3 regions of the Bradyrhizobium sp. AZCC 1588 genome follow, and region 3 is predicted to be linked to each of the others. Evidence: predicted binding sites of a transcription regulator. Region 3 holds the regulator's gene; each other region holds the start of a gene.
The links. The regulator PhoB, encoded in region 3, activates phosphate uptake and scavenging genes when phosphate is short. The targets are predictions, from matches to a motif close to TGTCATNNANCTGTCAT.
Positions count from the first base shown of each region.

Region 1: a site for PhoB is predicted at 6,262-6,278, ahead of V1277_RS13275 (DUF2794 domain-containing protein). Genes of this name have one in related genera too.
Region 2: a site for PhoB is predicted at 2,603-2,619, ahead of phnF (phosphonate metabolism transcriptional regulator PhnF). Genes of this name have one in related genera too.

Region 1 is NZ_JAZHSC010000001.1:2,841,555-2,849,700, reverse strand. Features, by position in the region: gene V1277_RS13300 (heme ABC transporter permease) at 1-357, opposite strand, end outside; gene ccmB (heme exporter protein CcmB) at 448-1,116, opposite strand; gene ccmA (heme ABC exporter ATP-binding protein CcmA) at 1,400-2,002, opposite strand; gene acnA (aconitate hydratase AcnA) at 2,228-4,948, shown strand; gene V1277_RS13280 (DUF1223 domain-containing protein) at 5,107-5,868, shown strand; gene V1277_RS13275 (DUF2794 domain-containing protein) at 6,290-6,661, shown strand; gene V1277_RS13270 (GNAT family N-acetyltransferase) at 6,810-7,340, opposite strand; gene V1277_RS13265 (Bax inhibitor-1/YccA family protein) at 7,426-8,146, opposite strand, start outside.
Region 2 is NZ_JAZHSC010000001.1:5,530,443-5,538,588, reverse strand. Features, by position in the region: gene V1277_RS25765 (alpha-D-ribose 1-methylphosphonate 5-phosphate C-P-lyase PhnJ) at 1-365, opposite strand, end outside; gene V1277_RS25760 (carbon-phosphorus lyase complex subunit PhnI) at 362-1,465, opposite strand; gene phnH (phosphonate C-P lyase system protein PhnH) at 1,469-2,077, opposite strand; gene phnG (phosphonate C-P lyase system protein PhnG) at 2,082-2,543, opposite strand; gene phnF (phosphonate metabolism transcriptional regulator PhnF) at 2,648-3,373, shown strand; gene phnE (phosphonate ABC transporter, permease protein PhnE) at 3,378-4,235, opposite strand; gene phnE (phosphonate ABC transporter, permease protein PhnE) at 4,235-5,119, opposite strand; partial or broken gene phnD (phosphonate ABC transporter substrate-binding protein) at 5,218-6,157, opposite strand; gene phnD (phosphonate ABC transporter substrate-binding protein) at 6,218-7,153, opposite strand; gene phnC (phosphonate ABC transporter ATP-binding protein) at 7,217-8,032, opposite strand.
Region 3 is NZ_JAZHSC010000001.1:2,503,251-2,511,396, forward strand. Features, by position in the region: gene V1277_RS11720 (Hsp33 family molecular chaperone) at 1-18, opposite strand, end outside; gene V1277_RS11725 (transposase) at 208-690, opposite strand; gene V1277_RS11730 (hypothetical protein) at 687-1,493, opposite strand; gene argF (ornithine carbamoyltransferase) at 1,729-2,655, opposite strand; gene V1277_RS11740 (aspartate aminotransferase family protein) at 2,655-3,863, opposite strand; gene V1277_RS11745 (GcrA family cell cycle regulator) at 4,359-4,868, shown strand; gene phoB (phosphate regulon transcriptional regulator PhoB) at 5,065-5,769, opposite strand; gene phoU (phosphate signaling complex protein PhoU) at 5,843-6,559, opposite strand; gene pstB (phosphate ABC transporter ATP-binding protein PstB) at 6,571-7,338, opposite strand; gene pstA (phosphate ABC transporter permease PstA) at 7,445-8,146, opposite strand, start outside.

The DNA.
Region 1 (8,146 bases), 340 kb from region 3:
ATAGGTGCCCCACATCGGCCGCCCCCACAGTGAACCCGTGACCAGCGCCAGAAACGTGAACGCCGCGCCGATCGGAGCGGCGGCCTTGGCCGCGACGTCGGCGAGCGGATGCCGCCATACCAGCGTGCCCAGCGCGGCAATGCTCATAACGCCCCAGACGAACATCGAAAGCCACGCGTTCGGCACGTGGATGAACATGATCTTCACGGTGGCGCCCTGCTGGTAATCGTCGGGGGCCATCGCCGCCTGATAGAAACCGACCAGCAAAAGGATCGCGGTCGCGCCCGCAAGCCACGGCAGCACGCGCGCCGTCAGCGCGAGAAATTTCGAGGGATTGGCGAGGTCGATCAGCGTCATGGCATCCTGATAGTCGTCAGCGGCGGAGCAGGCAATGCGGCATGGTTTGTTTCGCATCCCCTCCGCCAGAGTTGATCGGTGTCAACAAGTTCAGTCCAGACCGTGCCGCAGGCTGGTCGCAGCGGCAAACGGTCCGACCACGAAACTGACCAGCGAGAGCGCGCAAAGGATCGAAAACGGAGTTCCAAACGATAGCGGGCCGGTAATGGCCGCCTGTGACGCCGCAACGCCGAAGATCAGCACCGGGATCGACAGCGGCAGCACCAGCACCGCGAGCAGGAGGCCCCCGCGATGCAATGTCACGGCGAGCGCCGCGCCGATCATGCCCGTGAACGTCAGTGCCGGCGTCCCCACCAGCAGGGTCAGCGCCACCGCCGAGGTCGCCGCGGCGTCCAGGTTGAGCAACAGCCCGAGGACGGGCGTGGCCGCGATCAGCGGCACACCGGCCGCGAGCCAATGCGCCAGCGCTTTCGCGGCACAAGCGAGTTCCAGCGGCGTCCGGCCCATCACGATCAGGTCGAGTGAGCCGTCCTCATGATCGGCCGTGAACAGCCGGTCGAGCGTGAGCAGGCTGGCCAACAGCGCGCCGAGCCAGAGGATCGCAGGACCGAGCCGGGCCAAGAGTGGCAGGTCCGGTCCGATCGCGAACGGCATCAGCACCGTGACGGTGAGGAAGAACAGCACGCCGATCAGCGCGCCGCCGCCGACGCGGAGTGCGATTTTGATGTCCCGGCGAATCAGTGCGGCGAGCGCGGTCATGCGAGGCGCCCCAAGTGTGTGCTTTGTGCACTCCACTGGAGCCGCGTATGCAGCTCGCTCGCTCCCCCCTTGCGGGGGAGGGCGGGGGAGAGGGGTGGCCCAGGAAAAGGTGTTTGGGAAAGGCGCTTGTCGTTAGAGACCCAATCGAGAGAGCGCGTCGTGTGGCACCCCTCTCCCTGACCTCGAGAGCGAGCTTCGCTCGCCTCGGACCCCGCAAGGGGGGAGGGAACGGAGAGAGTGGTGACAAGTGGCTCCAAGCCGCCCACGTTCGCGAAATACGGCGTCACTTCCCGCCCCCCATCCGCAGTTCCCTCGCTTCGATCCCGAGCGGGGTGTGGGTTGCCGCAACAATGATGCCGCCGCTGGCGAGATGCTCGCGCATCACGCCCACGAATAGTTCCTGTCCGGCGGTGTCGAGCGCCGAGGTCGGCTCGTCCAACAGCCAGAGCGGCCGCCGCACCACGAGCAGCCGCGCGATCGACAGCCGGCGCCGCTGACCGGCCGAGAGAAAGGCCGCCGGCAGATAAGTGGCGTGGCCGAGCCCCACGGCGGTGAGGCACTCTTTGACGTCGCCGGTCGCCCCACCCAGAAAATCCCGCCAGAACAACAGGTTTTCCGCAACGCTCAGCGCAGGCTTCAATGCATCGCGGTGACCCAGATAGTGGGATTGCTCCGGCAGGGTCAGCTCGGCCTCGCCGCCTTCCAGGCCGATCGATCCGCCCCCCGGCACCAGGAGACCCGCGATCAGGCGCAGCAGCGAGGTCTTGCCCGAGCCGTTCGGGCCGACCACGGCCAGCACTTCGCCGGAAGCGGCCTCGAAATCGAGGCCCGAGAACACCTCTCGGCCGCCTCTGACACAACTGATTTGGCGTCCCGAGAGCCGCATTTTGCTTCGTCACAGCCCTCTGAAATTGATGGGTACCGCGTCAGAATTTGTGGGTACCGCATTGCTGCAGCACGTTTGTCGCTGTGGCGGCGCTTCTAGAAAGATTCTATAAGCCCGGAACTTGATGCAGCACACAATCGGCGGCTGCAAGCCAAGAAGCCAGCCTTCCGCTGACGGTGTTTAAATACCCTTGCTGGGTATAACTAGAATTTGGGATTTCCTGACATGACCTCGCTCGACAGCTTCAAATGCCGCAAGACCCTCAAGGTTGGCAGCAAGACCTATGTTTATTACAGCCTGCCCGCCGCCGAGAAGAACGGTCTGAAGGGAATTTCCAAGCTGCCTTATTCGATGAAGGTGCTGCTCGAAAACCTGCTGCGCAACGAGGACGACCGCACGGTCAAGAAGGCTGACATCGTCGCGGTTTCGAAATGGCTCCGGAAGCGCAAGCTCGAGCACGAGGTCGCGTTCCGCCCGGCGCGCGTGTTGATGCAGGATTTCACCGGCGTGCCGGCGGTGGTCGATCTCGCCGCGATGCGTAACGCGATGCAGGCGCTCGGCGGCGATGCCGAGAAGATCAACCCGCTGGTGCCAGTCGATCTCGTCATCGACCACTCCGTCATCGTCAACTTCTTCGGTGACAACAAGGCGTTCGGCAAGAACGTCGTCGAGGAATACAAGCAGAACCAGGAACGCTACGAATTCCTGAAGTGGGGCCAGAAGGCGTTCTCGAATTTCTCCGTCGTGCCGCCCGGCACCGGCATCTGCCACCAGGTCAATCTCGAATATCTCGCGCAGACGGTGTGGACCAAGAAGGAGAAGATGACGGTCGGCAAGAAGACCGGCACCTTCGAGGTCGCCTACCCGGATTCGCTTGTCGGTACCGATTCGCACACCACCATGGTCAACGGCCTCGCCGTGCTCGGCTGGGGCGTCGGCGGCATCGAGGCGGAAGCCTGCATGCTCGGCCAGCCGCTATCGATGCTGCTGCCGGAAGTCGTCGGTTTCAAGCTCAAGGGCCAGCTCAAGGAAGGCGTAACCGCGACCGACCTGGTGCTGACCGTGACGCAGATGCTGCGCAAGCAGGGCGTGGTCGGCAAATTCGTCGAATTCTTCGGCCCCGGTCTCGACTATCTCTCGGTGGCGGACAAGGCGACGATCGGCAACATGGCGCCGGAATACGGCGCGACCTGCGGCTTCTTCCCAGTCGATGCCGCGACCATCGATTATCTCAAGACCTCGGGCCGCAAGGCCGACCGCGTCGCGCTGGTGGCTGCCTACGCCAAGGCGCAGGGCCTGTTCCGCACGGCGAAATCGGCCGATCCGGTGTTCACGGAAACCCTGACGCTTGACCTCAAGGACGTCGTGCCGTCGATGGCGGGCCCGAAACGCCCCGAAGGCCGTGTTGCGCTGCCGGCGGTTTCCACTGGCTTCGCGACCGCACTTACCAGCGAGTACAAGAAGCCCGACGCAGCTGCGAGCCGCTATCCGGTCGAGAGCCGGGATTTCGATCTCGGCCATGGCGACGTGGTGATCGCCGCGATCACCTCCTGCACCAACACCTCCAATCCGAGCGTCCTGATCGGCGCGGGCCTGTTGGCGCGCAACGCCGCCGCCAAGGGTTTGAAGGCCAAGCCGTGGGTGAAGACCTCGCTCGCGCCCGGAAGCCAGGTGGTTGCGGAATATCTTTCCAATTCCGGCCTGCAGAAAGAGCTCGACAAGGTCGGCTTTAACCTGATCGGCTTCGGCTGTACCACCTGCATCGGCAACTCGGGTCCGCTGCCGGAGGAGATTTCGAAGTCGATCAACGACAATGGCATCGTTGCCGCGGCCGTGCTGTCGGGCAACCGCAACTTTGAAGGCCGCGTCAGCCCGGACGTGCAGGCAAACTATCTGGCGTCGCCGCCGCTGGTCGTCGCCTATGCGCTGGCGGGCACGGTGACCAAGGACCTCGCGGTCGAGCCGATCGGTACCGGCAAGGACGGCAAGCCGGTGTATCTGAAGGATATCTGGCCGACCGCCAAGGAGATCAATGCTTTCATGAAGAAGTTCGTGACAGCCACGATCTTCAAGAAGCGCTACGCCGATGTGTTCAAGGGCGACACCAACTGGCGCAAGATCAAGACGGTCGAGAGCGAGACCTATCGCTGGAACATGAGCTCGACCTATGTGCAGAACCCGCCCTATTTCGAAGGCATGAAGAAGCAGCCCGATCCGATCTCAGACGTGGTCGACGCGCGGATTCTGGCGATGTTCGGCGACAAGATCACCACCGACCACATCTCGCCGGCCGGCTCGATCAAGCTGACTTCGCCGGCTGGAAAATTCCTGAGCGAGCACCAGGTGCGCCCCGCCGACTTCAACCAGTACGGCACGCGGCGCGGCAATCACGAGATCATGATGCGCGGCACCTTCGCCAACATCCGCATCAAGAACTTCATGCTGAAGGGCGCTGACGGCAATATTCCGGAGGGCGGATTAACCAAGCACTGGCCCGACGGCGAGCAGATGTCGATCTACGACGCGGCAATGAAGTATCAGCAGGAAAGCGTGCCGCTGGTGGTGTTCGCGGGCGCCGAATACGGCAACGGCTCCTCGCGCGATTGGGCGGCGAAAGGCACCCGTCTGCTCGGCGTCCGCGCCGTGATCTGCCAGAGCTTCGAGCGCATCCATCGCTCCAACCTGGTCGGCATGGGCGTGTTGCCGCTGACCTTCGAAGACGGCACGTCGTGGACATCGCTCGGCCTCAAGGGCGACGAGACGGTGACGATTCGCGGGCTCCAGGGTGATTTGAAGCCGCGCCAGACCCTGACGGCCGAGGTCGTGTCCGGCGACGGTTCGCTGCAGCGCGTGCCGCTACTCTGTCGCATCGATACCCTCGATGAGCTCGAGTACTACCGAAACGGCGGCATTCTGCATTACGTGCTGCGCAGACTCGCGGCTTAACGCGGATTTGTGATCGGTGCCTCACTTCGAAGTGAGTAGCGAGCAAGGAGAAGGCGGCCTATGACAGGGCCGCTTTCGTGCGTCTGGGGCACGCCTTTGGGATATTAAATCATGCCCCGTACAATTACGGATGGAAAACGCTACGCCTGGTTCGCACGATGACAGCGATGATGGCCTACAACTGCATATCGCGATGGTCTGGTGCGCTCGGCGTCTGCGCGATCATCGCCATCATCCGCCCGGCTCATGCCGATCCGCGCACCGTGGTCGAATTGTTCACCTCGCAAGGCTGTTCGTCGTGCCCGCCGGCCGACCAGATCGTCGGCGAGCTCGCACAGGATCCGTCCATCATCGCGCTGAGCATGCCGATCGACTACTGGGACTATCTTGGCTGGAAGGACACGCTGGCGGACTCGCGTTTCAGCGCGCGTCAGAAGGCCTATTCGCATGTGCGTGGCGATCGTAACCTCTACACGCCACAGATGATCGTCAACGGCTCGGCGCAGGTGATCGGCAGCGATCGCGCCGCTATCGAAAGCGCCATCAAGAACACCAGCAAGACTGAAGGCGTGATGTCGGTGCCGGTAAAGATGACGTTGTCCGGCAAGCTGCTCAATGTCTCGGTAGAGGCGAGCAAGGTGCCGACGGCGGGCCGCGGCGAAGTCTGGATCTGCTCGGTCTCGAAGGCGGTGCCGATCTCGATCGGGCGCGGTGAGAATCGCGGCCAGCAACTCACCTACTACAACGTGGTACGCAACCTCGTGAAGGTTGGCGACTGGAACGGCGGTTCGGGAAGCTGGACCATTCCGCTTGAAAATATTTCCCGCGACGGCGTGGACGCCGCGGTCGTCTACGTCCAGGACGGCAGTCGCGACAAGCCGGGCGCGATGCTCGGCGCCGCCATGACGGCGCTGCGCTGATTGGCTCCGGGCTACCGGGGCTAACTTTGTCTCTGAGTTAGCTTCGCGTAATCGGCAAAGTCTGAGCCGCGCGCGGCATCCGCGAGAACAGTCCCCCAAACGAAAAAGGACCAACTTTCGTTGGCCCAGTATCGGGATTAACTCCCTCCTGCGAACAGGCCCGATCCCGACGGCCCCGGGGGGCTGGGGGCTGAGGAATCCGGAACCGAAAGGACCGGGCCAACGCAGGATTTTCTTTTCGCAATTTAGCGGGGCGGACGGTTGGCGGAAGTAGGGCAGCAATAAGATTCCGCTAACGATCCCGTGAATCGATATTTCCTGGGATATCGGGGCATCCGCCGCAGTTTCCTTCGTATTTACACCCCCTTGCGGCGCCCCGTGGTTAGCGCGATCATGTAAATTGGATGACAGGAGGCGCTCCATGACCCTGATATCGGAGGACACCGATCCGAGCGACAGCCGCGCAGTGGCGCGCGTCGCCACTGCGAGCACGCCGCCGAATCGCATCACGTTCAATCGTCTCGAACTCAACCGTATCCTCAATCTCTATGGGCGCATGGTCGCCGACGGCGAGTGGCGCGACTATGCCATCGACTTTCTGAAAGACCGCGCGGTGTTCTCCGTATTCCGCCGCGCTTCCGAAGTTCCGATCTATCGCATCGAGAAAGATCCGCGGCTCGCGCGCAAGCAGGGCATGTACAGCGTGATCTCGGCGACCGGACTGATCCTGCGCCGCGGCCATGAACTCGAGCGCGTGCTGCTGGTGATCGACCGCAAGCTGGCGGTGGTTTAATCGGCCGGGCTACTGCGAGCCGGGGGGCCCATTCTACTTTGCATGGGGTTGTTTTCGCGATTTTGAGTCTGGGCCCCGCGGTGTACCGCCCATAGCGCGTCGAAGACGCGCGTGAACGCGCTGGCGGAGGCGCTACGCCTTATCCAGACTACGAACTGGGGACTGTCGTGCTGCCTTCGCCGAGCGCACGCTGCATCATGACCGTGTCAAGCCAGCGTCCAAATTTGAAGCCGACGCTCGGATGGGTTCCGATCATCTGGAAGCCAGTCTTGGTGTGAACCCCGATCGAACCGGCATTGGCGGAATCGCCGATCACGGCGATCATCTGCCGGTAGCCCCGCGCCTCGCATTCGGCGATCAGCCGCTGCATCAACTGCAGGCCAATGCCGCGGCGGTGAGTCGATGGTTTCAGGTAAACCGAGTTCTCTACGGTGAAGCGATAGGCCGGCCGCGGCCGGTATGGCCCGGCATAGGCGTATCCGACCACCTGGCCTTCGATGGCTGCGACGAAATAGGGAAAGCCGCCATCCGACAGCGCCCTGAACCGCCGGGTCATCTCAGTGAGATCGGGTGGGATCAGCTCGAACGTCGCGGTGCCGTAGCGTACCGCGTGCTCGTAGATTTCGGTGATGGCGGGGAGGTCGGCCTCGGTGGCGGGCCGGATTTCGGGAGCGGACATGCGGGTAGAATATTTTTGTCGCGGGCAAAAGAAAAGCCCCGGCCGCGAGGCCGGGGCTTTAGCTCTTGAACCTGTACGGCCGCGGCTAGTCGCGCTGGCCGAGGAGCTGCAGGAGCAGCGTGAACAGGTTGATGAAGTTCAGGTAGAGCGACAGTGCACCGGTAATCGCCGCGCGCTCTTCAACGTCAGCGCCTCCCGAAGCGTAGCCGTAGATGTACTCGTTCTTCAGCCGCTGGGTATCCCAGGCGGTGAGGCCCGCGAACACCAGCACGCCGACCACCGAGACGATGAACTGCAGCATCGAGCTCGCCAGGAACAGGTTGACCAGGCTCGCGATGATGACGCCGATCAGGCCCATGAACAGGAACGACCCCATGCCGCTCATGTCACGCTTGGTGGTGTAGCCGTAGAGGCTCAGCGCACCGAAGGTCGCAGCGGTGATGAAGAACACCCGAACGATCGAGGTGTGCGTATACACCAGGAAGATCGACGACAGCGAAATGCCCATCAGCGCCGAGAACACCCAGAACAGCATCTGGGCGGTCGCGGGCCGCAGCCGGTTGATGCCGGCCGAGATCGCGAACACCATCGCCAGCGGCGCGAGGATGAACAGCCACTTCAACGGGCTGACATACATCGCGTAGCCGAACTGCGTCAGGTAGGCGTTGCCGAACCTGGCGGCGGCCCCGGCCTGGTCGGTCGTCACCGCGGCCATGTAGACGCCGAGCGCCGCAAGGCCGGTGATCGCCAGGCCGATGCTCATGTAGTTGTAGATGCGCAGCATGTAGGCGCGCAGACCGGCATCG
Region 2 (8,146 bases), 3.0 Mb from region 3:
TAGACCAGCACCTGCCCGGCATGCAGCGGCGCTTCGGGAATCCGGTGCCGGGTCTGGATGACGGTGGCATCCGACGTAGCGGTCGTCGTTGCGACGCCCGCGGTCTTGCCGAAGAATTTCCGGATCGAGATCGCGTTGGTGGTGTCGTCCGAACCCTGGTCGATCACCTTCAGCACGTCGTCGGGCCCGAGGATCGCCGCCGTCACCTGCACGCCGCCGGTGCCCCAGCCATAGGGCATTGGCATCTCGCGGCTGGCGAACGGCACCTGATAGCCGGGAATAGCGATCGCCTTCAGGATCGCGCGGCGGATCATCCGCTTTGTTTGTTCGTCGAGATAGGCGAAATTGTAAGCTGGCGCGTTCATTCCGCGGCCTCCTGCATGTCCGGCGCCTCATTGGCCTCGGCGAACTCCTTGCGCAGCTTGCGCAACAGACCGAGCTCGGACTGAAAGTCGACGTAATGCGGCAACTTGAGATGCTCGACGAAGCCGGTCGCCTGAACATTGTCCGAGTGCGACATCACGAATTCCTCGTCCTGGGCCGGAGCGATCACTTCCTCGCCCAGCTCGCGGGCACGCAGGCTGCGATCAACCAACGCCATCGACATGGTCTTGCGCTCGCTTTGCCCGAAGGCCAGACCATAGCCGCGCGTAAAGCACGGCGCTTCCGTCGCCGATCCCTTGAACTGGTTGACCATCTGGCACTCGGTCAGCTCAATTGAGCCGAGCGGGACGGCAAAGCCCGCATCCTCGGCGAAGAATTCCACCTCCACCTCGCCGAAGCGGATTTCGCCGGCAAAGGGATGGTTGCGGCCATAGCCGCGCTGTGAAGAATAGCCGAGCGCCAGCAGGAACCCCTCGTCGGCACGCGCAAGATTTTGCAGCCGCAGATCGCGGTCGGCCGGAAAGCTGAGCGGCTCGCGCGTGAGATCGCCGACCGGCGCGTCGGCATCCGCTGCCGGCGAAGGTTCGATCAAGCCATCACGACCGAGAATGTCGGTGACGCGCGGCGTTGCCGCCTGCGTTACCTCCGACGTCGCCGGCTGCTCCGGCACAAAGCCGTCCGCAAGCTGCGGGTCCAGCAAGCGGTGGGTATAGTCGAAAGTCGGCCCCAGGATCTGGCCACCCGGAATATCCTTGAACGTCGAGGAGACACGCCGGCGGACCTGCATCTCGCCGGTGTTGACCGGCTCGGTCGCGCCAAAACGAGGCAGCGTGGCGCGGAAGGCGCGGACCAGGAAGATCGCCTCGATCAGATCGCCGCGCGCCTGCTTGATGGCGAGTGCCGCCAGCTCGCGGTCGTAGAGCGAGCCTTCGGTCATGACGCGGTCGACACCGAGCGAGAGCTGCTCGGCAATTTGCTCCAGCGAGAGTTCGGGCACATCACGGTCGCCACGCCGCTCATGCGCCAGCAGGCGGTGGGCGTTCTCAATGGCGCGTTCGCCTCCTTTGACGGCTACATACATGGGCTACGCTCCGCTTGCGACCAGCCGCGTGGTTCGGGGGATCGCGACAATCAAGTCGTCATGGACCAGCACGACATCGATGCCGCGCGGGAACAGGGCTTCGTTGATGGTGAGCCGCTGAAAGAGGTCGCGCGGCTGGAGCATCGCCTGCAGCAGCGCTGTACCGTCGATGCCCGACCCCCTCATCTCGAAGGTGGGTCCCTGCGTCAGGCTCTCGGCCTGCAAGATCAGCGTCGTCGACCTGTCAGGATATTCGTTGCTGCCGAACGCGAAGCGATCGAGCGCCGGCAGGTTCTTGGCGTCGCCGACCAGGGCGAAGCTGGCGATCGATGAATCCGCGACCACCGGCGCGCTGGTATGGAACTTGAGCCACTTCGCCACATCAGGCGTGGCCGACATCGCGGCATCGAGCCAGATCGGCGTATCGTGATCGAACAACGTCAGCGCGATCGCCGCCGCGCCGCGCATCATCCCGGCCGGCGCGCCGACAGCCGCCGTGACCCGTTGCACGCTGCCGGGACGCGCCATCGCATCCATCACGGAGCGGAAGGTCGACTGCGCCGACAACACCTTGTCGGCAAAGCCTGCGGGCAATTCTGCAACCGTCGTCATCGCATCACCCCTCGCCGCGCACCATGGTGTAGAAATCGACCCGCGTCGCCGCAGCCTCTGCCGCCTTGCGGTTGCGATCGGCGATCATGGCAGCGCGCAAAGGCCCGATCACCTTGGTCTCGACTTCACCCGAAAGCGCCGTCGACTGCACCATGGCATCGCATAGCGCGACCATCTGCGCCTTCTGCCTGTCGCGGCCGAGCACGTAGCCGAAGCCGATCTCGCCGGTCGCAAGACGCACCGCCGCGCGCGACACCGTGGCCTCGCCGAGATTGAACGGCGCACCGTCGCCGCCGATGCGGCCGCGCACCATCACGAGGCCATTCTCAGGCTCGCGCAGGTTTTCGTGCGCGGGTACCGCGATCGCCGCGAGATGGCCCGCAATGTCGCCAGCCTCGGAATGCGCCAGCACCGCCATCGCGGCCTTGCGCTGCGCTTCTCTGCTGTTCCGCCCGGTCAATCCCATGAGCAACCTTGCCTGAATCAAGTTGTCTATGATAATAGACAACTTGATAGCGGAACGCTATGACTGTTTCGTGACAAACGGATAATTTCTGGTATCACCACGCCATGAGCCTGCAGGAGAGTTCCGGCGTCGCCTTGTGGCGGCAGGTTGCCGACGGTATCGAGCGCGGCATTGCCGACGGCCGCTTTGCTGCGGGCGAAAAGCTGCCGGGCGAGATCGAGATCGCCGATACCTATCGGGTCAACCGCCACACCGTGCGGCGTGCTCTGGCTGCGCTTGCCGAACGCGGCCTGGTGCGCGCCGAACGCGGCAGCGGCACCTATGTCGAGGCGCAACGCCTCGCCTATCCCTTGCGCTCGCGGACGCGATTTTCCGAAATCGTCGGCGCCGGCGGCCGCGAGCCGCGCGGCCAATTGATAGATGCCTCCGAAGAGCCCGCGACGCGCGAACTGGCCCGTGAGCTTGGACTGAAGACCGGTGCGCCCCTGATCCGGATCGAATCGGTGCGGCTCGCTGACCGCACGCCGATCTGCGTCAGCACCAATTGGCTTTCCGCCGATCGCTTCCCGGGCGCCGGAGCGGTCTTCGCCAACGCACGCTCAATGACCAAACTGCTGGCGCATTACGGCGTTCGCGATTACCGTCGCGCCTCAACCCGCGTCACCGCCGGGATTGTGGACGCCACCGACGCGGCAAGGCTCGATCTCGCGCTCGGGCGTCCCGTTCTCGTGGTCGACAGTACCGATGTCGATACCGACGGCAAACCGCTGGTAACCAAACGCGCGCGCTTCGCCGCGGAGCGTGTCGAGTTTCTGGTAGAGAACAGCTAAGGAGTTACCCGACGGCGCGCCGCCCGATGATCGCGAAGCGGAGACGCGATGAAATGGCGTCAATGATCGCCACAGTGATCAGGATCATGATGATCAGAAAAGCAACGCGATCCCAGTTCTGCTGGCTGATCTCGTTGGAAAGATAAAGACCAATCCCGCCTGCCCCAACGATGCCGATCACCGTCGCGGAACGCGTATTTGACTCGAAGTAATAAAGCACCTGGCTCAGGATCACCGGAAGCACCTGAGGGACGATGCCAAATCGAATCTTGTGAAGGCTCGACGCGCCGGCCGCAGTTATACCGTCGACGGGTTTGGTGTCAGCCGTTTCGATCGCCTCGGAGAACAGTTTGCCGAAGGTTCCGAGATCAGACATGGCGATCGCCAGGATCCCGGCAAAGGGACCGAGCCCCACCACATTGATGAAGATGAGCGCCCAGATCAGCGTGTCGACACCGCGGATCGTGTCGAGCGCACGACGTGAAAGAAAATGAATGATGCGTTGGCCGACGACATTCCGGGCCGCAACGAATGCCACGGGATAGGCAACAATCGCCGCCAGGAGGGTTCCCAGAAAGGCGATGGCAAGCGTTTCCGCCAGGCCCTTCAGATAGAGGTGAAGCAGGCTACCGGGGTTCGGCGGAAACATCAGGCCGACGATCACACCAAGGCGGCCGATCCCGGTCGCCAGCTTTTCGAACGAGAAGCCGAGCCATATCATGCCGAAGATGAACAGCCCGACGAGCGCAGCAACCACTGACAGGGTCTGCATTCGTTTGAGAAGCGATGGCCTGAAGATCTCCGGATAGGCCTGGACAAGGCGGGTGCGATCGGTCTCGGTGAGGCTTGAAAGGTTCGACATCACGCACGCCCTTCCATGCCAATGAGACGGAAGCGCAGACGCTCGGTCAAGAGATCGATTGCAAAAACGGTTACAATGATCATCAACAGGATCGCGCTGACATCGGAATAGTAGAATTGTCGAATCGAGCTCAGCAACTCCTTGCCAATACCGCCGGCGCCGACAAACCCCATGACAGAGGCCCCGCGCACATTGATCTCGAAGCGCAACAGCGTATAGCTCACGAAATTCGACAACACCTGCGGCAGGACCGCGAAGCGAATCTGTTCAAACCAGTTCGCGCCTCCCGCCTTGACGCCGTCGATCGGGTTCATGTCGATATTCTCGACGACCTCGGCAAACTGCTTGCCTAGTGCGCCGACGGTATGGATCGCAATCGCCAGGACGCCTGGCACCGGGCCGAGGCCCAGCGCATATACAAACAACAGCGCAAACACGATGTCGGGAACGGTTCGACAAAATTCAAGCGAGCGCCGCACCAGCGTCCGTGCGACCACACTCTTGACGAGGTTGGCGCTCGCGAAAAAACAAAGACAGAATCCGATTCCCGCACCGAGGAACGTGCCGACATAGGCGACCAGAAGCGTCTCGCCCAATAGCGCGAGCCAGCCGTCCCAGTTCCAGAACCACTCTGCGAGGTCAGTGGTGAGATTGGCGGGCCGCAGCTTCGGCAGAATATCGTAAAGGTAGCTCCAAAATCTTGGCAGCCCTTCCGCGAATTTGTGCAGATTGACCTCGCCACCCCAGGCGGCAAGCGCCGCACAGAGCGCGACCGCAATTGCAAGGAGCCAGGAGCGGCGGCGCTTCGCAGCCGTTGCCGCAGCATATTGCTGCAGGAGCACCGCGGCTCGTGGCTCCGAAATGCGATAAAGATGACTGCTCAACGAGCTAACTCTTCCGGGCGATGCGCCCTGAGGATGAAACGATTTTCGCGGATCGGTGGCGAACGCCTCCGATCCGCTACGAATACGATGGTTTCGAGCTATGAAGCCTTTTTCTTGCGCTGCTCATCAAGCCAAAGGTTCATCTTGACCGACTCTTCGTAGTCCTTGGCAGTCACCTCTACGAAACCCAAATCCTTGCCATCCGAAAGCTTTGCGAATGCATCCTTATCTTTCTGGGGCGCCTCGACGAACGCCTTGGCGATTGCCTTTTTCAAGTCTTCCGGCATGTCGGCAAGATATGCGAACGGTGAACCGGGCAAGAGCGGCGACTTCCATGCGATGCGGAAATCAGCCTTAGTCATCGGCGATCCGTCTGCTTTCTTCACCATGCCCTTGTTCAGCATGCGGGTGAGGTTCGAATCGTCCTCCGAATTCCACCAGTTCACGGCGGCATCCACGGTGCCGGCGGCGAGTGCCAGCACTGCGTTTTCGTGACTTCCGGTCGTTTGCCCGACCTTGAAATACTTGTCGATCGGGAAGCCCTGCTGCGTCAGAAAGAAGTTGGGCGCCTTGAAACCGGACGTCGATTCGACATCGACGAAGCCCAGCGTCGTTCCTTTCAGATCCTCGATCGATTTGTACTTGCTGTCAGCACGGACATACATAACCGAATAATAGCCGATCGAGCCATCGCTGTTCTTTGTCGTCACGAACGGCACGACCTTGCCGCCCGAGACGGTATTTGCGCGCGCATACGAGCCCGGCCCATAGAAGCCGATATGAATTTGCTTGTTCTTCTGCCCCTCGATCACCGCGGTGTAGTCGCTTGCCACGCGCAACGTAACCTTCACGCCCAACTCCTTCGAAAGGTTAATTTGCGAAGGGCGTGTAACGTTCAAGCGTTCCGGTCGCGTTTTCCGCGGGGACCAGCGCCATCACCAGTTCGGGGTACTTCTCTTTCCACGACTGGGCGAAGGCGGGCGTTGCAACGATAGCCAGGCCGGACGCCAACAACAGCAATGCACGTCGGTTCAACATTTCTCTCTCCTCTGATTTTCTGAAATGGCCGCAAGCTGAAAGACGACGACCCGAACAAGATCAGTTTGTAGGTTTGCGTTTGCGTTGCTCATCAAGCCACAGGTCCATCTTGACCGACTCGACGTAGTCTTCCTTCGAGACGCGCGCAAAATTCTCAACCTTGCCGTCGGTCAATGCGTCGAAGGCAGCCTTGTTCTTTTTGGGCGCAGCCAGGAAGGCCTGAATGATCGCGGACTTGAGGTCCTCGGGCATGTCAGCAAGCAGCGCAAAGGGTGACCCCGGCAGCAGCGGTGATTTCCAGATGACGCGGAAATCGGCCTTCGTCATCGGTGTGCCGTCGGGCTTCTTCAGCATGCCCTTGGTGAGCATTCGGACCAGATTCGAGTCGTCCTCGCCGTTCCACCAGTTGGCCGCCGCGTCGACCGTTCCGTTCGCCAACGCGAAGATAGCGTTTTCGTGGCTGCCGGTTGGCTGAGCCAACTTGAAATGCTTTTCGATTGGGAAGCCCTGGTCGGCCAAAAAGAAAGTCGGCGCTTTGGAACCGGAGGTCGATTCAACATCGACCAGCCCCAACGTCTTTCCTTTGAGATCATCGATGGATTTGTATGGGCTGTCGGCGCGCACATAGATCACGGAGTAGTATCCAATCACGCCACCCGAACTGCGCAGGGTCGCGAACGGGACAACGTTGCCGCCGGATACGGTGTTGGCTCGCGCATAGGAGCCGGGCCCATACTGGCCGATATGGATTTGCCGGGTCTTCTGGCCCTCGATCACCGCCGTATAGTCGTTGGCGACACGTAACGTGACTTTCACGCCGAGTTCATTCGTTAGATACTCAGCAAAAGGTCCAACGCGCGCCAGAACCCCGGTTGCGTTCTCGGCCGGCACCAACGCCATCACCAATTCGGGATACTTCGCTTTCCATTCCTGCGCCGAAGCCGCGGAAGCTATTGCGGCCAGCGCAGCGGCGAGAACAAACCGACGATTGAACATCATGAACTGGTCCTATTACGAGTTCGAGGTCACATGGATCGACGGTCGAAACGGATGCCAGCTTCAGGCCGCAGCAGCGGTGCCGAGTTCCGGAACGGCTACTCCATCGGGCGCCGGCGCAGGCGCGATGCCCATGACGTCATTGGCTTCGAGGTCATAGAGCTCGCGCGCGATGCGATCGGTCAGCGTCTCCGGCGCGCCGTCGAACACCACCCGCCCGGCCGCCATGCCGATCAGGCGGTCGCAGTACGTCCGCGCCAGGTCGAGCGAATGCAGGTTGCAGATCACGGTGATGCCGAAATGCTTGTTGATGCGCAGCAGCGCGTCCATCACGATCCGCGTGTTGCGGGGATCAAGCGAGGCGATCGGCTCATCGGCGAGAATGATGTCGGGCTCCTGCACCAGTGCGCGGGCGATCGCGACGCGCTGCTGCTGACCACCGGAAAGCTGGTCGGCGCGCTGGGCGGCGATCGCCGCCATATCGAACTGCTCCAGTGCCGACATTGCCAGCGCCCTGTCCTCTTCGGGCCAAAGCTGGGTCAGCGAGCGCCAGGACGGAATTTCAGCCAACCGCCCCATCAGTACATTGGTTAGGACATCGAGCCGGCCGACCAGATTGAACTGCTGGAAGATCATCGCGGAGCGCGCGCGCCATTGCCGCAAATCCTTGCCGCGCAGCGCGGTCACGTCGACGCCTTCGAACAGGATGCGTCCCTCGGAAGGCTCGGCGAGGCGGTTGATCATCCGCAGCAGCGTCGACTTGCCGGCGCCGGAGCGGCCGATCACGCCGACGAAGCTGCCGGGCTGGATCGAAAATGACGCATTGTCCACCGCGGCCTTGGTGCCAAACCGGCACGTCAAACCCTCTACCACCAGCATGCACTGCTCCAGAATTCCGATCGTGAAGCATCGCTAGCGGCTCGATCTTACAGTTGTGTGACACGAGTGCTGCGCTGCGGCGTTCGTCCACAGCAGCGGCTGGCGTCATGTGTC
Region 3 (8,146 bases):
GGGGGAATCTGAAACCATGGCGCTCTATCTGGGGGTTCGGAATGCAAAACGGAAGGGGTTTGAGAGCAGCGAAACTATCTCCACCCGTCGCCCCTGCGAACGCAGGGACCCATAACCACAGGGCGTCGTGAGTCAGGCAGAGCGTCAGCCGCTGCCTTCAATCATCAGGGCCGCGGCGTATGGGTCCCTGCGAACGCACTAGGGTTTCTACGCATTTTCGAGGGCTCTGCCAGCGACGATGATTTGGAAGCGAGCCATTCCGTTGTGGAAGGTGATTGGTCCGGGTGGCCGATGCGAGGCGTAGCCGGTCCATCCGCCGAGCTTGGCGATGATCCATGCCGCCCACTGAAGAGTGTAGGGGTGATGCGGGTTCTTCTGAAGCTCGGTCCTGCCTTTCATGGTTCTGTTGATGGCGGCAAGTGTTTCGATTTCTTCTGGCGTGAAGGCGCATTTGACCGGCAATTGTCCACCACCATTGCGGGCCTGAACGAGCTGAATGACGATACATGCTGCTTTAGTGGCGATCGCCACGAGCTTGATCAGGGCTTCGGCGCTTTCGAGCTGACTGTCCTCGATACGCAGACCCTGGTTCTTCAGCGAGCGAAACAACTGTTCGATGATCCAGCGCTGCTTGTACCAGGAGACGATCCGCCAGGCATCGGCCGCATTGGCGATCGAATGAGTGGTCAAGAGAGCAGCCAATGAACGGGCTCAGCCCCCTTCGGGGGGTGCAACTCGACGACTTCCACGAAGCTGACTTCGACACGCTCCGGCAGGTCCTTCACGCCGGGGCGCGCCGGCCGCTTGAGCACGATGGTTCCGAAGCGCAGCGAGAGGTGGGCTTGGCGACCGCGACGATCCATCCGCTGCGGCAGATCGATCACCGCCTTGTTGCAGAAGCGGGCTCGCTCCACCGCTTGATAAAGTGTTCTGCCGTCGGCCAGCGCATGATCATGCATGGCCCGCGTCAGCAGGTGGACGTTGTCGCCGGGCGTCAACGCCCAGTGCGCAAAGAACTCCCCCTCACGGTCATTGATGACAGTGATCATGCGCGCTGCAGCCAAAACCTCGCAGCCCTGCTCGGCCGTCGTCACCCAGCGCGCCGATTCCTTGTTGGCCAACTCACGCTCGTCGTGAGGGGTCTTAACCGTGCCCCTGCGCGTCCACACCTTGCCGCCGGTGAGGCCGAGGCAGGCCCCGCTGTCGGCATCGACCGCCATCATGGCATGCAGCAACACGCCGCGGGCATTGCCTTTGCCGACTTTGCCCAGTCTACGCCGACGTCCCTGCCGCGTTTGAAACTTGACCTCGCTGGTGTCCTGGATCGCCAGCACATGACGCCCGCTGACCACGGTCGCCGTCTGCCTGCTCCAGCCTTCAATCAGTTGATCGGTCGTGACTTGCGGATTGTTCACGAACCGCCAGTACGCCATGTACGCGGCCCAGTCACCCTGCGCCATCTGGCGCAAGCAGACGCTGCGCGTGCAAAGCATAGCCTGAACAAACGCCGCCCCCTTTTATCGAGGCGAACGTCGCCAAACTCGCCAAGTGATAAATCCGGCTCTCGCTGCATCTCCGACGCTCCTTCGAATCAAAGCGTCAGAAACAGAATCATACAAACCGCAAAGCGGGATAACATCATGACGCACCGAGTCAATCTGTCGCGCCAGACGTGTAGAAACCCTAGTGCGTTCGCAGGGACGACGGAGCCGCAGGGACGACGGAGAGTTATCCCGCCGCGTCAAAACACCAGGCCAGAATGCCCTTTTGCGCGTGCAGGCGGTTTTCGGCTTCGTCGAACACGACCGATTGCGGACCGTCGATCACTTCATCGGTGACCTCCTCGCCGCGATGGGCGGGCAGGCAGTGCATGAAGATCGCGTCCGGCTTGGCCAGCGACATCAGCTTCGCATTGACCTGATAAGGCTTCAGCACATTGTGGCGATGTTCGCCGTCCTTGTCGCCCATCGACACCCAGGTATCGGTAACGACGCAATCGGCGCCGCGCACGGCAGCTTCGGGATCGGTGCCGAGCACGATCGGCGCCTGCGTCGCCTTGATCCAGTCCTTCATCGCCTTGTTCGGCGCAAGCTGCGGCGGGGTTGCGACATTGAGCTTGAACTTGAAACGCTCGGCTGCATGCGCCCAGGAGGCCAGCACGTTGTTGTCGTCGCCGGTCCAGGCCACGGTCCTGCCCTCGATCGGCCCGCGATGCTCCTCGAAGGTCATCAGGTCGGCCATCACCTGGCAGGGATGCGAGCGCCGCGTCAGGCCGTTGATCACGGGCACGGTGGCGTGCGCGGCCAATTCCAAGAGCGCGTCGTGATTGAGGATGCGGATCATGATCGCATCGACATAGCGCGACAACACGCGCGCGGTGTCGGCGATGGTCTCGCCGCGGCCGAGCTGCATCTCGGCGCCGGTCAGCATGATGGATTCGCCGCCGAGCTGGCGCATGCCGACGTCGAACGACACCCGGGTGCGGGTCGAGGGACGTTCGAAGATCATCGCCAGCGTCTTGCCTTCGAGCGGCTTCTTGCCCTTCTCATGTGCTTTCAGCTTCGCCTTCATGGTGGCGCTTAACGCCAGCATGCTGCGCAATTCATCCAACGGCAGTTCGTTGATGTCGAGGAAGTGACGGACGGACTTGCTCATCATCCCGCCGCCTTCTTCAACTGGCCAGCCGACAGCGCGACACAGGCGCGCTCCAACCTTTGCACGGATTCCTCGATCTCGGTTTCGGTGACGATCAGCGGCGCCAGGAACCGCACCACATTGTCGCCGGCGCCCACGGTGAGCAATTTCTCGTCGCGCAATGCGTTGACGAGATCGCCCGACGGCACCACGGCCTTGACGCCGACCAGAAGCCCCTCGCCGCGCACTTCCGACAGCACGGCGGGATAGCGGTCGACGACGGAGGCCAGTTTCTGTTTCAACAGCAGCGACATCTTCTGCACGTGATCGAAGAAGCCGGGCTTCAGCATCACGTCGAGCACGGCATTCGCCGCTGCGATCGCCAGCGGATTGCCGCCGAAGGTCGAGCCGTGCGAGCCCGGCGTCATGCCGCTTGCTGCTTCCGCCGTCGCCAGCACCGCGCCGATCGGGAAACCGCCGCCCAGCGCTTTGGCCAGCGACATCACATCCGGTGTGACGCCGACGCGCTTATAGGCGAAGAGATCACCGGTGCGGCCCATTCCGGTCTGCACCTCGTCGAACGCAAGCAACAGGCCCTTCTCGTCGCAGAGCTGGCGCAGCGCCTTGAAGAAAGATTGCGGCGCGGAGCGGACGCCGCCCTCGCCCTGCACCGGCTCGATCAGGATACCCGCGGTCTGCGGGCCGATCGCTTTCTTGACCGCTTCGAGATCGCCATGCGGCACCTGGTCGAAACCGTCCATCGGCGGCCCAAAGCCTTCGAGATATTTGGCGGAGCCGGTTGCTGCGAGCGTGCCCAGGGTGCGGCCGTGGAATGCGCCCTCGAAGGTGACGAGGCGATAGCGTTCAGGATGGCCCTTGGAGAATTGATAGCGGCGCACGACCTTGATCACGCCCTCCATCGCCTCCGCGCCGGAATTGCAGAAGAACACGAGGTCGGCAAAACTCTGCTCGCAGAGCCGCGCGGCGAGCTTCTCGCCATCCGGCGACTTGAACAGGTTCGACATGTGCCAGAGTTTCGTCGACTGTTCCTGCAGCGCCGCGATCAGGTGCGGATGGCAGTGACCGAGCGCATTCACCGCGACGCCCGAGGTGAAGTCCAAATAGCGCTCGCCATTGGTGGCGGTCAGCCAGCAGCCCTCGCCGCGTTCGAAGCCGAGATCGACCCTGGCGAAGACGGGGAGCAGATGCGACGTGGCGCTATTGGTCATGGCAATCACTGAGGTTTGAGACCTGCCTTTGAGACCTGCCGCGGGCGTGCATTGGCGCGAACGCGGCAACAGCCGGTCTTGCGAAAACGAAACGTGCCGCCTCTTAAGGGCGGCACGTGAGAGGTATTCTATGTGGGTGGGGAGCGCTGTCAACACGCACGGAACGGCCTTTCCTGCAGTGCAAGATGCTGAAATCCGTAAGATTGCGGTGTGGTGGAAAACACGCAGTGAAATGCCTAGATTGTCAGAACATGTGGACGTTCGGGCCCGGACTCTTGCGCCCGAGTCACGCCATATTGTAGCTTTTGGGCTGTCGGGTACGACATCTCGTGCGGCAGTTCTGATCCCTTAGAGTCCTTTTGTGCAGGCGTAAACGTTCGGCGCGGTTAGCGCGTCCGGCGAGGGCTAAGGGATTCTGACCGCAGGGATTTTTGAGACGAATGACTCGCCAGCGCTGCCCCCGATTGGCCGGCGCGATGCGAAGGGAAGATTACGATGACCGTTTTGACCTGGTCCGACGATCGCGTCGAACAGCTTAAGAAGCTCTGGGAAGCCGGATTGTCGGCGAGCCAGATCGCCGCGGAACTCGGAAATGTGACGCGAAACGCCGTGATCGGCAAAGTGCACCGGCTGGGCCTTTCCGGCCGTGCCAAGAGCCCCTCCTCGGCCGCCCCGCGGCAGCGCAAGGCACGCCCCGCCCAGCCGATGATGCGGGTGTCGCGCCCGGTCTCGCGCGGCAACACCGCGCTGGCACACGCCTTCGAAGTCGAGATGGAGCCGGATCCGATCGCCTTCGACAACGTCGTGCCGATGAGCCAGCGGCTGTCGCTGCTCGAACTGAACGAGGCCACCTGCCACTGGCCGGTCGGCGATCCCTCGAGCCCGGAATTCTTCTTCTGCGGCGGCAAGGCGCTCACCGGCCTGCCCTATTGCGCCCACCACTCGCGCATCGCCTACCAGCCCGCCGCCGATCGGCGGAGGCAGCAGCCGAAGCAGACGAGGTAAGGGGCGGGATTATCTCAACGTTGTCGTCCCTGCGAACGCAGGGACCCATAACCACAGGTGTCTGTGGTTATGCTGAGCTGGAGCTCCAGCGCATTTCAACAATCGAGATTTGTGGTTATGGGTCCCCGCGCCCCGTGCGCAATTGCGCACTAGGCGGGGACGACGCCGGAGTTTGCGGAAATAGCAGCGAACGCAGCTACGGCTCCACTTTCGCAAACCGGTCATCCAGCGCGTAACCGGCGCCACGGACGGTGCGGATCGGATCCTGCTCGCGGCCGGGGTTGAGCAGTTTGCGCAGGCGGCCGATGTGGACGTCGACGGTGCGCTCGTCGATATAGATGTCGCGACCCCAGACGCTGTCGAGCAACTGCTCGCGGCTGAAGACGCGGCCGGGATGCTCGAGGAAAAATTCCAGCAGGCGATACTCGGTCGGGCCGAGATCGATCTGACGGCCCGAGCGCGCGACGCGGCGCTTTTCGCGGTCGAGTTCGATGTCGCCATAGGTCAGCACGGTGGCGAGCCGCTCGGGGCTCGCCCGGCGCAGCAGGCCCTTCACGCGCGCCAGCAGTTCCGGCACCGAGAACGGCTTGACGATGTAATCGTCGGCGCCGGTCGCAAGCCCCCGCACCCGCTCGCTCTCCTCGCCGCGCGCGGTCAGCATGATGATCGGCAATTGCTTGGTTTCAGGGCGCGCCCTCAAGCGGCGGCACAGCTCGATGCCGGAGAGCCCCGGCAGCATCCAGTCGAGCACGACGAGATCGGGCACGCGCTCCTTCAGCCGCGTATCCGCATCGTCGCCGCGGGCGACGGTTTCGACATCATAGCCTTCGGCGTCGAGGTTGTAGCGCAACAACGTGGTCAGCGCTTCCTCGTCCTCGACCACCATTATGCGCGCGCTCATCTTGCATCAGCCTCTTCTATTTGACGCGTTATCTTCACGCGAACAGGTCTCCACTTCGCTTGAAAACGCTTTGTCAGGTATTCGGCACCGTGGTGGCAAACGTCGTCATGTCGCCCTTCGGGCGCTTGTCGAGCATCTGCTGTCCCTCGATCATGTAGAACACGGTTTCGGCGATGTTGGTGGCGTGGTCGCCGATCCGCTCGATATTCTTGGCGCAGAACATCAAATGAATACAGAACGAGATGTTGCGCGGATCCTCCATCATGTACGTGAGGAGCTCGCGGAACAGCGAGGTGCAGATGGCGTCGACTTCCTCGTCGCCCTTCCACACCGCCATCGCCGCCGGCAGATCGTGCGCGGCATAGGCGTCCAGCACTGACTTGACCTGCGACTGCACCAGATCGGTCATGTGCTCGAGGCCACGCATCAGTTTCAGCGGCTGGAAATCGTTCTCCAGCGCCGCGACCCGCTTGCCCATGTTCTTGGCGAGGTCGCCGATCCGCTCCAGATCGGTGGCAACGCGCATCGCGCCGACGATCTCGCGCAGATCGATCGCCATTGGCTGGCGGCGGGCGATGGTCAGCACCGCGCGCTCCTCGATCAGATGCTGTAGACGATCGACCTCGAGGTCGTTGGCGACGACGCGTTTGCCGAGCGCGACGTCGCGGCGCACCAGCGCGTCGACGGATTCGGTGATCATGCGCTCGGCCAGACCGCCCATCTCGGCGACCAGACGAGTCAATTCCTGGAGGTCGCTGTCGAATGCCTTGGCCGTGTGTTCAGACGCCATCCTTGTTCTCCTTAGCCGAACCGGCCCGTGATGTAGTCCTGGGTGCGCTTGTCGCGCGGATTGGTAAAGATCGTCTGCGTTACACCTTCTTCCACCAGAACGCCGAGATGAAAGAACGCCGTGCGTTGCGAGACGCGCGCGGCCTGCTGCATCGAGTGAGTGACGATGATGATCGTGAAGTTTTCCTTCAGGTCGTCGATCAGTTCCTCGATGCGAGCGGTCGCGATCGGATCAAGCGCGGAGCAAGGCTCATCCATGAGAATGACTTCCGGACCGACAGCAATGGCCCGAGCGATACACAACCGCTGCTGTTGGCCGCCCGACAGTCCGGTACCGGCTTCATGGAGCCGATCCTTCACTTCCTCGAAAAGCCCCGCCCTCTTCAGACTGGTCTCAACGATGTGATCGAGGTCGCTTTTACTCCGCGCCAGCCCGTGAATGCGAGGTCCATAAGCAATATTATCGTAGATTGATTTAGGAAACGGGTTGGGTTTCTGGAACACCATACCCACGCGAGCACGAAGCTGGACTACGTCGAGCCCGCGCTCGTAAATGTTCGTATTGTCGATCTCAATGTCGCCGGTAACGCGGCATGTCAAGATAGTATCGTTCATTCGATTGAGGCAGCGCAAGAACGTCGATTTGCCGCAGCCCGACGGGCCAATGAACGAAGTGACGGATTTCTCCGGAATGTTCACCGTAACGTCGAAGAGCGCCTGCTTCTCTCCGTAATGGACGTTGACGTTCTTTGCGGTGATTTTCGACCGACCCACCGGCATTTCGCCGGATACGGGAATCGTCACCGACGACATGGCTGGAGCGCTATGGGTATTCATTGAAAACTCCGTAACTCTGGATTTGCCGGACGCGCGCGCCAATCGAGTTTTACCATTGCAGTTTCTTTCGGAGCCGGTAGCGGAAGTAGATGGCGACCCCATTCAAAATAAGCGTGATCGCCATCAAAACGAGGCCCGCGGCGGCCGCGTTTGAATGGAAATCAGCGCCCGGACGCGACACCCAATTGAACGCCTGAATCGGCAGGACGGTGAAGCCTTCGAACAACCAGGCAAATGATACGAAGGGAAACTCACCGTTGATCGGGGCCGGCGGCAAGAACGCGATGAACGAAAGCGCACCGATAGTGACCAGCGGCGCGGTCTCGCCGAGCGCGCGCGAAATACCGATGATGACGCCGGTCAGGACGCCCGGAATTGCCGCCGGCAAGACGTGATCCTGGGTGACTTGCCACTTCGTTGCACCAATCCCGTAGGCCGCCTCGCGCAAGCTCCATGGCACGGCCCGGATCGATTCACGGGTGGCAACGATGATGATGGGCAGGATCAGCAAAGCCAGTGTGAGGCCCGCCGTAAATATGCTGCGTCCCGTGCCGAAGCCATAAACGAAGAGTCCAAGTGCCAGAAGGCCGAAAACAATGGACGGAACGCCCGCAAGATTGCTGACGTTGATTTCGATGATGTTTGTCCAGATGTTTTTGGGTGCATACTCTTCGAGATAAATGCCTGCGGCCACACCGAGAGGAACGCCGATAAAGGCAGTAACCGAAATCACCAGAAGCGATCCGACCCA